One region of the Mesorhizobium sp. M2E.F.Ca.ET.209.01.1.1 genome, then DNA from elsewhere that is predicted to be linked to it. Evidence: riboswitches for the same ligand, from Rfam matches in the RefSeq annotation. Region 1 holds a riboswitch; the other holds the start of a gene.
What was found. Region 1 has a riboswitch for FMN ahead of EN852_RS26885 (6,7-dimethyl-8-ribityllumazine synthase). Riboswitches for the same ligand answer to the same signal wherever they lie in the genome.

Region 1 (5,342 bases):
CCCGGCTACTACGCCGACCTTTCGCAGAACCTCGCCCAGACGATCGTCGACGGCAAGAACGACCGCGGCATCCTGTTCTGCGGCACCGGCATCGGCGTCTCGATCTCGGCCAACAAGGTGCCGGGCATCCGTGCGGCACTCACCCATGACACTTATTCAGCGGAACGCGCGGCCAAATCCAACAATGCGCAGATCATCACGATGGGCGCCCGCGTCATCGGGCCGGAGCTTGCCAAGGCGATCGTCGACACTTGGCTCGCTTCCGAATTCGACGAGAAGGGACCATCGGCCGGCAACGTCCAGGCGATCAACCGCCTCGACGAGGCAAAGCGCTAACGCTGCTTGTTGTGACGCAAGTCCGGACGGAAAACCGCTTCACACTTTTCCTGGAATTGCGCTGTTTAAGCTCTGCGCCATTGCGCCGATGACCGTGACGGCCGAGGCCGCGCCTGGATCGACATGGCCAAGCGACCGCTCGCCGAGGCGTGAGGAACGGCCCTTGGCGGCGATCATGTCCTTGGTGGCTTCGGCGCCGCCCTCGGCGGCGGCAAGTGCCACGGCAAGACTGTCTGCGAGGCTCTTGCCAGCAGCCCGCGCGGCACCAGCGGCTTCGGCCGCTGGCTGCCAGGCATCGACCATGGTCTTTTCGCCGAGCTCGGCCTTGCCGCGATCCTTGATGCCCTGCGCCATCGCCTGGAACATGGCGATGGCATCGTCGGCGCCGAGCTTCGTCTTGCCCTTGACGGCGGCGGCGCCGCGCATGAAGGCAGTTGCGTAGAGCGGCCCGGACGACGCGCCGACCGCATTGAGGAATGATTTCGCCGCCGTGTTGAGCAGAGCTGTCGGGTCGGTCGCGGCGAGATCGAGGCCGGCAACCGCGTCGCGCGCTGCGTTGAAGCCGAGCTCCATGGCGATGCCGTGATCGGCATCGCCGATCACGCCGTCGAGTTGACAGAGCCGGTCCTTGTCCGCCGCGATCGCGGCGGCGATGGCGTCGAACATCTTGCTCAGTTCAGGCGACCCGATCGAGGTCATGGCAAACTCCTCAGCCGGCCCTGAACATCGCGCAGTCGCAAGGATGGTCGAGCATCGTCTGCAACTCCCCGTCGAGATGCTCCAAGGTTAGGGAGGCGCCGGCCATCTCCAGTGAGGTGCAGTAATTGCCGACCCAGGTCGCGTGCACCGAGACACCGATATCGTCGAGCCTCTGCTTGAGCCGACGGTTCATGATGTAGAGTTCCATCAGTGGCGTCGAACCGAGCGAATTGACGAGCACTGCTACATTGTCGCCGCGTGACGGCGCCATTTCGGGGAGAATCCTATCCAGCATCTCGTCGGTGATAGCATCGGCGCTCTTGAGCGCGCCGCGCGCGATGCCGGGCTCGCCGTGGATGCCCATGCCGACCTCCATCTCGTCGGCGCCGATCTCGAAATTCGGCCGCCGCGTCTGCGGCAGCGAACAAGGCGACAAGGCGACACCCATGGTGAAGGTGTGGTCGTTGGCCTTGCGGGCGATGCGCTCGACCTCGTCGAATGAAAGCATGCGGTCGCAGGCCGCGCCCGCGGCCTTGAAGATGAAGAAATTGCCGGCGACGCCGCGGCGTTTTCCCCGCTGGTCGCGCGGCGCCGAAGCGACATCGTCGGTAGTCAGCACGGTGCGCACCTCGATGTCGTCCATCGCCGCCATCTCGGCTGCCATGTCGAAGTTCATCACGTCGCCGGCGTAGTTGCCGTACATGAACAGCACCCCGGCACCGCCGCTCGCCGCCTTGGCGCATTCCAGGATCGGATCGGGTGGCGGCGAGGCAAAGACGTTGCCGATGGCGGCTGCGTCCGCCAGCCCCTTGCCGACGAAGCCGAGAAAGGTCGGCTCGTGGCCGGAGCCGCCGCCGATGACGAGCCCGACCTTGCCGGATCTCGGACCGTTGCGGGCGATGATAGAGCGCGGGCTGCCGTCAACGCTCCTGAGGTGAGCGGGATGCGCCGCGAGGATCCCTTCCAGCATCTCGTCAACGGCGCGGTTGCCGTCGTTGATGATCTTCTTGGTCTGCACGACATCCTCCCGATTTCAGTATTTTTGAGATACTACAGGCTTTTAGAGCAATTCCAGGAAAAGTGTGAAACGCTTCAGGCGGCGATGCGCTCCCGCGCCGCGAGAATCTCGACGCAGGCCTTGGCCGCTTCCTGGCCCTTGACCTTGAAGTGTTCGAAGAAGAAGCGGTGATGCTCTGCGCTGTCATGATAATTGTGCGGCGTCAGCACCGCCGAGAGCACCGGCACGCCGGTCGACAGCTGCACATTCATCATGCCGTCGATCACCGCGCTCGCCACGAAGTCGTGGCGGTAGATGCCGCCATTGACGACGAAGGCCGTGCCGAGGATTGCGGCGTAGCGGCCGGTCTCGGCCAGGGTCTTGGCGTGCAGTGGGATCTCGTAGGCGCCGGGTACGTCGAACACCTCGACGGCGAAGCGTCCGCCGGCAAGCACGGCTAGCTCCGCCTCGAACGACGCGACGCACTGGTCGACGATATCGGCATGCCAGCGCGCCCGAATGACGGCGACACGGTGACTATGTTGGTCTTTGGGGAAATGCTGATTCATGGGTCCATCCTTCCGTTTCGAACCAGAATCAGGACGCACGACACGGCCATTGAGCCCCGCGCGAGCGGGACCATTCACCGTTTCGTTCTCTTTCATCCGGACTGTGACCGTCGGCTCCGGAATCGCACCGGATCTGCTGACCCTCCCGTTGCCGGGAGGCGCTCGCGGGCTCGGGTCCCAGCTAAGGGTCCCTTACCGCCGGTGGGGACTTTCACCCCGCCCTGAGAACATTGACGCCGCTGGTATGGAAGCGCGGAGCCTGCCTGTCAACCGCCGAGACCGTCGCGAATGGCGGAGAAATAGCGGTCGGTCCCGACCTGCCCGCCCTTCAGCGCGACCTCAAGCCCGTCGACCGCCGCGATGCCGGAATGGGCGACGCAGAGCGGCGAGCCCGGCGACGCCGGTAGCGGCATGCGCACCGTCAGCGCGTCGACGCCCAATTGGCCAAGCGCATGGCTGGAGGTATCGCCGCCGGCGATGATCACACGCTTCAACGCTTGCTCCACGGTCAAGGCGCGCAGCAGCTCGCCGAGCCCGCGTCCGAGCTTGTGGCGGGCGCCCTCCTGCCGGTCGATCTCGGCGCCGCGATCGGCTGCTGGCCCAAGCGCTGTGTAGAGGATGACGCTGCGTCCGGCCTCGAGGCTGGCCTTGCCGGCTGCTGTCGCGCGCGCGATGGCCTGGTCGGACTGTTCGGACACCAGCTCGACCGGGTCGACCTCGATGCCGTCGAAGCCGTCGCCCATTGCGTGCCTGATCTGCCGTTCCGTAGTCGGCGAGCAGCTCCCCGAAACGACGGCGATGCGGTCGGCGGCGCCCGGCGGCGGGAAGCGGACGCCCTCGCCTGGGGCTGCGGGCTGCGCCCATTCGGCGAGCAGCGCGTATTCGATGCCGGACGAGCCGACGACGAAATAGCCGCCCGGCTTGCGAGCGCGCCAGATTTCCTTGCCGGCCAGCGCCTGGCTCTCGGGGCTGTCGATGTCGACGAGCAGCAGCGCCGCGCCCGCAGCCAGCCTGTCGAAGGCGGCGGCCCGGTTGGGCGACCGCAGCGTTGCAAGGTCGAGCAGATCCGACTTGAGATCGGTTTGGCGCGACAGGTGCACAAGCAGGTCGGACTCGTCCATCGGCGTCGCCGGGTGGCGGCTCATCACTGGATGGCGGTCGATGCGGTAGTAGCGGTCCTGATAGGCCGCGAACAAATGGCCGAAGGCGGTGTAGCGCCTGAGCTGCGGCGCGCCGACCACCAGCGGCACACAGCCCTGCCCGAACACGGCGCGGCCGATCTCGGCCGCCCGCCCGATACTGCCGATCACGGGACTGGAATCGAAGGTCGAGCAGACCTTGTAGTGGCAGATCTCGGCCTCAAGCGACTTCAGCCAGGTGAACGCGTCCTTGAGATGCGTGTCCATCCATTGCGGGGACTCGCTGCGGCTGGTGCCGGCAAGGCCGACGGCACGGCAATGCGCAAAGCGCGCCAGCAGGCCGGCATCCGGCTTGCGCATGAAAAGCACAGTCGGCACGCCGCCGAGCTCCAGCGCCTCCATGACGTCAGTCGAGCCGGTGAGGTCGTCGCCATAGTAACTGAGGAGCAGGTTCTGCATGATCAGGCCGCCTTGCCGTCGCCGAACTTCTCGATCGAGCGCGCCAGCTCGGCATGGCTCCTGGCGAATTCGTTGAGCGCAATGCCCTCGACCGCCGCCTGCCACGCCTGCTGCACTGCGCGCACGCCGGCGCCCGGCCCGTCCGGATGGCTGACGATGCCGCCGCCGCACAGATAAAGCAGGTCGACCGTGCGGCCGGTGCGCGCGTAGGTCTCCGGCGCCTGCCCGCCCCACTGGCCGGATCCCGCCACCGGCAGCGCGCAATCCTCGGGCGAAAACAGCGGCGTCGTCACCGCTTCGAAGGAGCGGATGAAGGAGTCGTCTGGCTCCCAGTATTTCGAGGCGATGCCGTTGATCTGGAACTGGTCGACGCCGAGCAGCCGCCAGAACTGCTGCCAAACCTTGAAATCAAAGCCGAGTCCGGGATGGCGGGTGAGGATGTCCCAGCCGTTGCGGTGGGCATGCAGCACCAGGCCTGAGCGCTTGCGCAGGTAAGCCATGCCGCCGAAGCCGATGGAGTTGATGTTGACCACCGCGCAATTGCCGCCGGCCTTGATCACCATATCGTGGTTGCGCATCATCTCGTCCGGATCGGCATGCGAGATGCCAAAGGCGTACATCACCTTCTTGCCGGTCTTCTGCTCATGCTCGAGGATCAGCGGCATGATCGCCTTCACCCGCTCCGACAGCGGCGAATAGGCTGGGCTCATCAGCTTCTCGTCGTCCTTGATGAAGTCGACGCCGGCCTCAATCAGCTCGCCCACCATCTCGGCCGTCTCGTGCGGCCTCAAGCCCAGCGCCGGCTTGACGATGGTGCCGATGATCGGCCGCCCTTCGACGCCGGTCAGCCGGCGGCTGCCGGCGACACCGAATTGCGGGCCTGGATGCGCGCCCCTGAATTCTTCCGGCAGCTTCATGTCGATAACCCGAATGCCCGACAGGCCCCTGATCGAGAACGTGCCGCCGATCGCGATCGTCATCAGCGCCGCAAGGTCGGTGCCGATGGCGTCGAAGGGAAAGCCGATATCGACATCGGCCCGCCTGAACGGGCCGGGACCCGCCTCAGGGATCGATGGGGGCGCGGCCTCGGGCAGATGCCGGATCGCCAGCACGCGCGCCGCCACGCGCGCCTTCAGCTCCTCG
Region 2 (5,342 bases), on a different contig from region 1:
TCAGCACGCCGAGCGCGAAGCGCATCACATCCATGCGCACGAAAGAGTCCGGCGTCTTGCCGGAGACGTCGAGCAGCATGTTGGCCTGAACCATGGCCACACAGGCCGCCAGACCGACCAGTATGGTCGTGCGCAGCCCGGCGGAATGGCCGCGCGCCTCGCGATTCAGGCCGATGAGGAAGCCGGCCAGCAGGGTCAGCAAGAGCCGCCCGACAAGGTCCAGCCAGGTCGGATGAAGCGGCATGTCGCAGCAAAGTGTCTCGAACATCGTCTCGACAAGGGGGTGTAAATTCACCGCGCCTCAATTTCGTCAGCGACGTTCAACCGGGCAGAGCCGGGAATGGTTCCGTGACCGATGTCTGAAGACATCAGGGCTGTCTTCAATGCGCGGCGAGGCTGACCACCAACGCCAGCACCACGATGCCCACCAGCCCGGCGATGAAAATGATGCGGCGGGTGCGCGTGCGCAGGATGATTTCACCCTGTCGTGCGTCCTGGCCCGAGAAGACCAGTCCTTCGCTATCGCGATCCTTGCTCATGAATTGCTCCTTCCTTTGGAACGGATCCGGAAGGTCTCTGAGCAGGAACCGATTTGTCGGTGCGAAGTTCCGCCGTGTTTCGGGGGGAGCAATGCCCGCGACCGGGATTGAACCGGTCGCGGGAGATTTCGCTTTAGCCGAATTTCGGGTCGAGGCTGCCCGACTTGTAGCGCTTGGCCATGTCCGCCAGCGGGATCGGCTTGATCTTCGGCGCGTTGCCGGCGGTGCCGAACTGCTCGAAGCGCTCCTTGCAGAGCTTCTTCATCGCCGCCATCGCCGGCGTCAGATATTTGCGCGGGTCGAACTCCGACGGGTTCTCGGTCAGCACCTTGCGGATCGCGCCGGTCAGCGCCATGCGGTTGTCGGTGTCGATGTTGATTTTGCGCACGCCGTGCTTGATGCCGCGCTGGATCTCCTCCACCGGGACGCCCCAGGTCGGCTTCATCTCGCCGCCATATTTGTTGATGATCTCCTGCAACTCTTCCGGCACCGACGACGAGCCATGCATGACCAGATGCATGTTGGGCAGGCGGCGATGGATCTCCTCGATCACGTTCATCGCCAGCACCGCGCCGTCCGGCTTGCGCGAGAACTTGTAGGCGCCGTGGCTGGTGCCCATGGCCACCGCCAGCGCATCTACATGCGTGTCGCGCACGAACTGCTCGGCCTGCACCGGGTCGGTCAAAAGCTGGTCGTGGCTGATCGCGCCTTCGACGCCATGGCCGTCTTCCTGCTCGCCGCCGCCGCTCTCCAGCGAGCCCAGCACGCCGATCTCGCCTTCCACCGACACGCCGCCCCAATGCGCCATGTCGACGACGCGCCGGGTGATGCCGGAATTGTAGGCATAGTCGGCCGGCGACTTGCCGTCCTCCTTCAGCGAGCCGTCCATCATCACCGAGGTAAAGCCGTACTGGATCGCGGTGACGCAGGTCGCTTCGTTGTTGCCGTGGTCGAGATGCATGCAGACCGGGATATCGGGATGGATCTCGACCAGCGCGTCGATCAGCTTGGCCAACACCACGTCATTGGCATAGGCGCGCGCGCCGCGGCTGGCCTGCAGGATGACCGGGGACTTGGTCTCCTCGGCCGCCTCCATGATGGCGAGGCCTTGTTCCATGTTGTTCATGTTGAAGGCAGGCACGCCATAGCCATGTTCTGCGGCATGGTCGAGCAATTGTCTCAGTGTGATGCGAGCCAACGAATAGTCTCCCGTATCTGGTTCGAGCCCGTTTGAAATGGCCACCCGGGCGGGCGGCCCCGTTGCTTCTGGCTGGATTTCCGACGCACCGCAACCACTCTCGTCGCGGTCCTGAAATCCAAATCGGTTTAGTTCTGGTGCACCGGTTGCTCAGGCGGCAATCTTTGCACGCGCGGCGAGGATCTCGACGCAGGCCTTCGCGGCTTCCTTGCCCTTCACGGTGAAATGCTCGTGGAAGAAGCGGTGATGCTCGGCGCTGTCATGGTAGTTGTGCGGCGTCAGCACCGCCGACAGCACCGGCACGCCGGTCGCAAGCTGCACATTCATCATGCCGTCGATGACGGCGCTCGCCACGAAGTCGTGCCGGTAGATGCCGCCGTTGACGACGAAGGCGGTGCCGAGGATCGCGGCGTAGCGGCCTGTCTCCGCAAGCGTCTTGGCGTGCAGCGGGATTTCATAGGCTCCCGGCACGTCGAAGACCTCGACGGCAAAGCCACCGAGCGCGGCAAGCTCCGCCTCGAACGCCGCCACGCACTGGTCGACGATATCGGCGTGCCAGCGCGCCCGGATGACGGCGACACGCCGGACAGTATGGTCTTTGGGGAAATGCTGATTCATGGGTCCTTCCTTCCGTTTCGAACCAGAATCAGGACGCACGACGCAAAAATGCGGCCCGCGCGAGCGGACCGTCTTATGCGATCGTTCTCTTCCATCCGGACTGTAACCGTCGGCTCCGGAATCGCACCGGATCTGCTGACCCTTCCGATAAGGCCGGAAGGCGCTCGCGGGCTTGGGTCGAGACCCTTACCGCCGGTGGGGAATTTCACCCCGCCCTGAGAACATTGACGGTGCAGCTATGGAGGGGGAGGCAGGCGCTGTCAATTGGCGACTAGCCAATCTCTCCGTTGTGGGGGATGACCGGCAGGTAGACGGGGGCGCGGCGTTGCAGGATCAAGGTTCCTCGCCCCACGAAGTGGGGAGAGGTGGCTCGGCGAAGCCGAGACGGAGAGGGGAGCGCCCTACGAAGGCCCCCGCTCCGTCCGCTTCGCGGCCACCTCTCCCCCGCCTTGGCGGGGGCGAGGAACCCAAGCATAGATACGCCGGCGGGACCGCGCCCCCTCTGTCGCCATTGGCGACGGAGGGGATTAGCTTCGCTCGGGAAACATCGCCTTCAACCCCTCGCGCGAGGCCTTTGCCACGCCGCGTTCGGTGATCAATCCCGTCACCAACCTTGCCGGCGTCACATCGAAGGCCGGGTTCGCCGCCGGCGTCTGATCCGGCGACACGCGCACCTGCGCGATCTTGCCGTCTGACGTCTTGCCCCAGACCAGCGAAACCTCGTCGCCGGAGCGCTCCTCGATCGGGATTTCCGCTAGCCCGTCGGCCACTGTCCAGTCGATTGTGGGCGAGGGGAGCGCGACGTAGAAGGGCACGTCGTTGTCGGCCGCGGCCAGCGCCTTCAGATAGGTGCCGATCTTGTTGCAGACGTCGCCATTGGCGGTGGTGCGGTCGGTGCCGACGATCACCATGTCGATGTCGCCATGCTGCATCAGGTGGCCGCCGGCATTGTCGACGATCAGCGTATGCGGCACGCCGTGCCCGGCCATCTCCCAGGCGGTCAGCTGGGCGCCCTGGTTGCGCGGCCTGGTCTCGTCGACATAGACATGCACCGGAATGCCGGCCTCGGTCGCCAGATAGATCGGTGCGGTGGCGGTGCCGTAGTCGACCGTCGCGAGCCAGCCGGCATTGCAATGGGTGAGGATGTTGACGGTTTCGCCGGGCTTCTTCTTCGCCGCTATCTCTCTGATGATGGCAAGCCCGTTCTCGCCGATGGCGCGGTTCAACCCGACATCCTCGTCGGCGATCTCGGCGGCCCGCTTGTAGGCAGCCTCCGCGCGTTCCTCCGGCGCCAGCGGCTTGAGGAAGCGTCGCATCTCGTCCAGCGCCCAGCGCAGGTTGATCGCCGTCGGCCGCGTCTTGTTGAGCGTCTCCCGCACCGCATCGAGCGCTTCGTCCGACGGATCGTCCATCATCTGGATGGCGACGCCATAGGCCGCGGTGACGCCGATCAGTGGCGCGCCGCGCACCCACATGTCGCGGATCGCGGTGGCGATGCCGGCGACGGTTCCGATCGTCTCGATGCGGAACTCATGCGGCAGCCAGCGCTGGTCGATGATCTCGACCGAGCGCTCATCGTCGCTGAGCCAGATGGTGCGGTAATGGCGTTCGCCGACATTCAAAGGGAGTTCTCCTGTTCGATCAGCGCGGCCAGATTGTTGACCTCGTCGACGCTGTGGATCTGGCGCCGGTTGACGGCGATGTGGCGGCCGAAGCGCAAAGCCTTGGCCTCACATCTGGCGCGCAGGTCTTGATCGGCAATGGTCTCGAAATCGGCATTGTGGGCTAGCCCAAGGATGCGCCGGTGCACCTCGATGCCGGCAAAGCCGAGCAGGTCGGTCCAGATGGAATGCAGCATGTGATCGAGCGCCTGCTCGGAACCCAGCCTGTCGCCCTGATCCTCGAACAGGCTTTTCTGGTAGAGGATGCCGGTGCGCTCGGTCCGCCACAGATGCGCGAACTCGGCGCGGAAGGTGGCCCAGGTCTCGGCGGTGACGCCGAGCAGATAGGCGCGCATCGAGTCGCGACTGCCTTTTTCCTCGTGCCCGCGCTGCGAGAAGAAGGCCATCCAGAAATTGGCAAGCAGCATGCCGACATCGAAGGCGATCGGGCCGTAGAAGGCGAACTCCGGATCGATCATCCGGGTCTCTGTGTCCGTCACCATGATCGAGCCCGAATGCAGGTCGCCATGCAGCAGCGTCTCGGCATTGGCGGCGAAGAGATGCTTCAGCCGCTGCGCCTCGACCTTGAGGTCGCGATCGGCCCGCAATTCGGCGACAAGGCCGTCGAGCTGCGGCGAGGTATGCCGGTTCATTTTTGCGTCGAAATAGGGATCGGAGAACACCAGGTTCTCGGTGATGTCGCAGAGCTCCACATTGTCGGCGAACAAAGCGAGATCGGCTTTGCGATCCTTGGCCACCATCGACAGGTCAGAGCCACGGAACAGCGTGCGGGCCATGAACAGGCCGATGTCGCGCGCGATGTTCGGCAATTCGCGGCCGTCGATCAGCGCGCGCCTGAGAATGACATGCGGCGGCGCCAGATATTCCATCACGATCAGCGCCTGGGTCTCGTCGAAATGGTAGATCGCCGGCACCGAGCCCGGCGCGCGGCGCTCCTGCCGGGTCAGCGCATGATATTCGAAGAAGGAGCGCTTCAAGGGCAGCGGCCAGCTGTCGCCGACCAGCCGCACATAGGGCAGCGCCTGCTTGACCACCGCGGCGCCCCGGTCGCCCTCGACGATAAACACGAGGTTGAGATTGCCGTCGCCGACCTCGCGTACTTTCCAGCGGCTGATGTCCTTGCCGATGCGCTCGGTCAGCGCCACGGTCTCGCCAAGGCGCTTCGGCAGCGTTTCCACCGACAATGCTTCGAACTTCCCGGTCATGCTCTCCCCTCCTTCGCGTGATCTCCGACGATAGCGGAGCCACGACGGCGGGGCCAAGCTAGGAAGCGCTCTGGCAAATGTCAATCGTGTTGACAATTGA

Region 2: it holds a riboswitch for FMN, as region 1 does, so the genes downstream of both, EN852_RS04705 (6,7-dimethyl-8-ribityllumazine synthase) here and EN852_RS26885 (6,7-dimethyl-8-ribityllumazine synthase) in region 1, are expected to answer to the same signal.

The regions. Positions count from the first base shown of each region.
Region 1 covers NZ_SADP02000018.1:44,485-49,826, reverse strand. Annotated here, with positions in the region: gene EN852_RS26900 (RpiB/LacA/LacB family sugar-phosphate isomerase) at 1-336, shown strand, start outside; gene dhaL (dihydroxyacetone kinase subunit DhaL) at 376-1,035, opposite strand; gene EN852_RS26890 (dihydroxyacetone kinase subunit DhaK) at 1,046-2,053, opposite strand; gene EN852_RS26885 (6,7-dimethyl-8-ribityllumazine synthase) at 2,128-2,601, opposite strand; FMN riboswitch at 2,682-2,834, opposite strand; gene EN852_RS26880 (four-carbon acid sugar kinase family protein) at 2,868-4,199, opposite strand; gene oiaX (3-oxo-isoapionate-4-phosphate decarboxylase OiaX) at 4,202-5,342, opposite strand, start outside.
Region 2 covers NZ_SADP02000002.1:259,107-264,448, forward strand. Annotated here, with positions in the region: gene EN852_RS04690 (MgtC/SapB family protein) at 1-268, opposite strand, end outside; gene EN852_RS04695 (peptide ABC transporter permease) at 381-539, opposite strand; gene fba (class II fructose-bisphosphate aldolase) at 673-1,737, opposite strand; gene EN852_RS04705 (6,7-dimethyl-8-ribityllumazine synthase) at 1,888-2,355, opposite strand; FMN riboswitch at 2,435-2,582, opposite strand; gene mtnA (S-methyl-5-thioribose-1-phosphate isomerase) at 2,883-3,977, opposite strand; gene mtnK (S-methyl-5-thioribose kinase) at 3,974-5,242, opposite strand.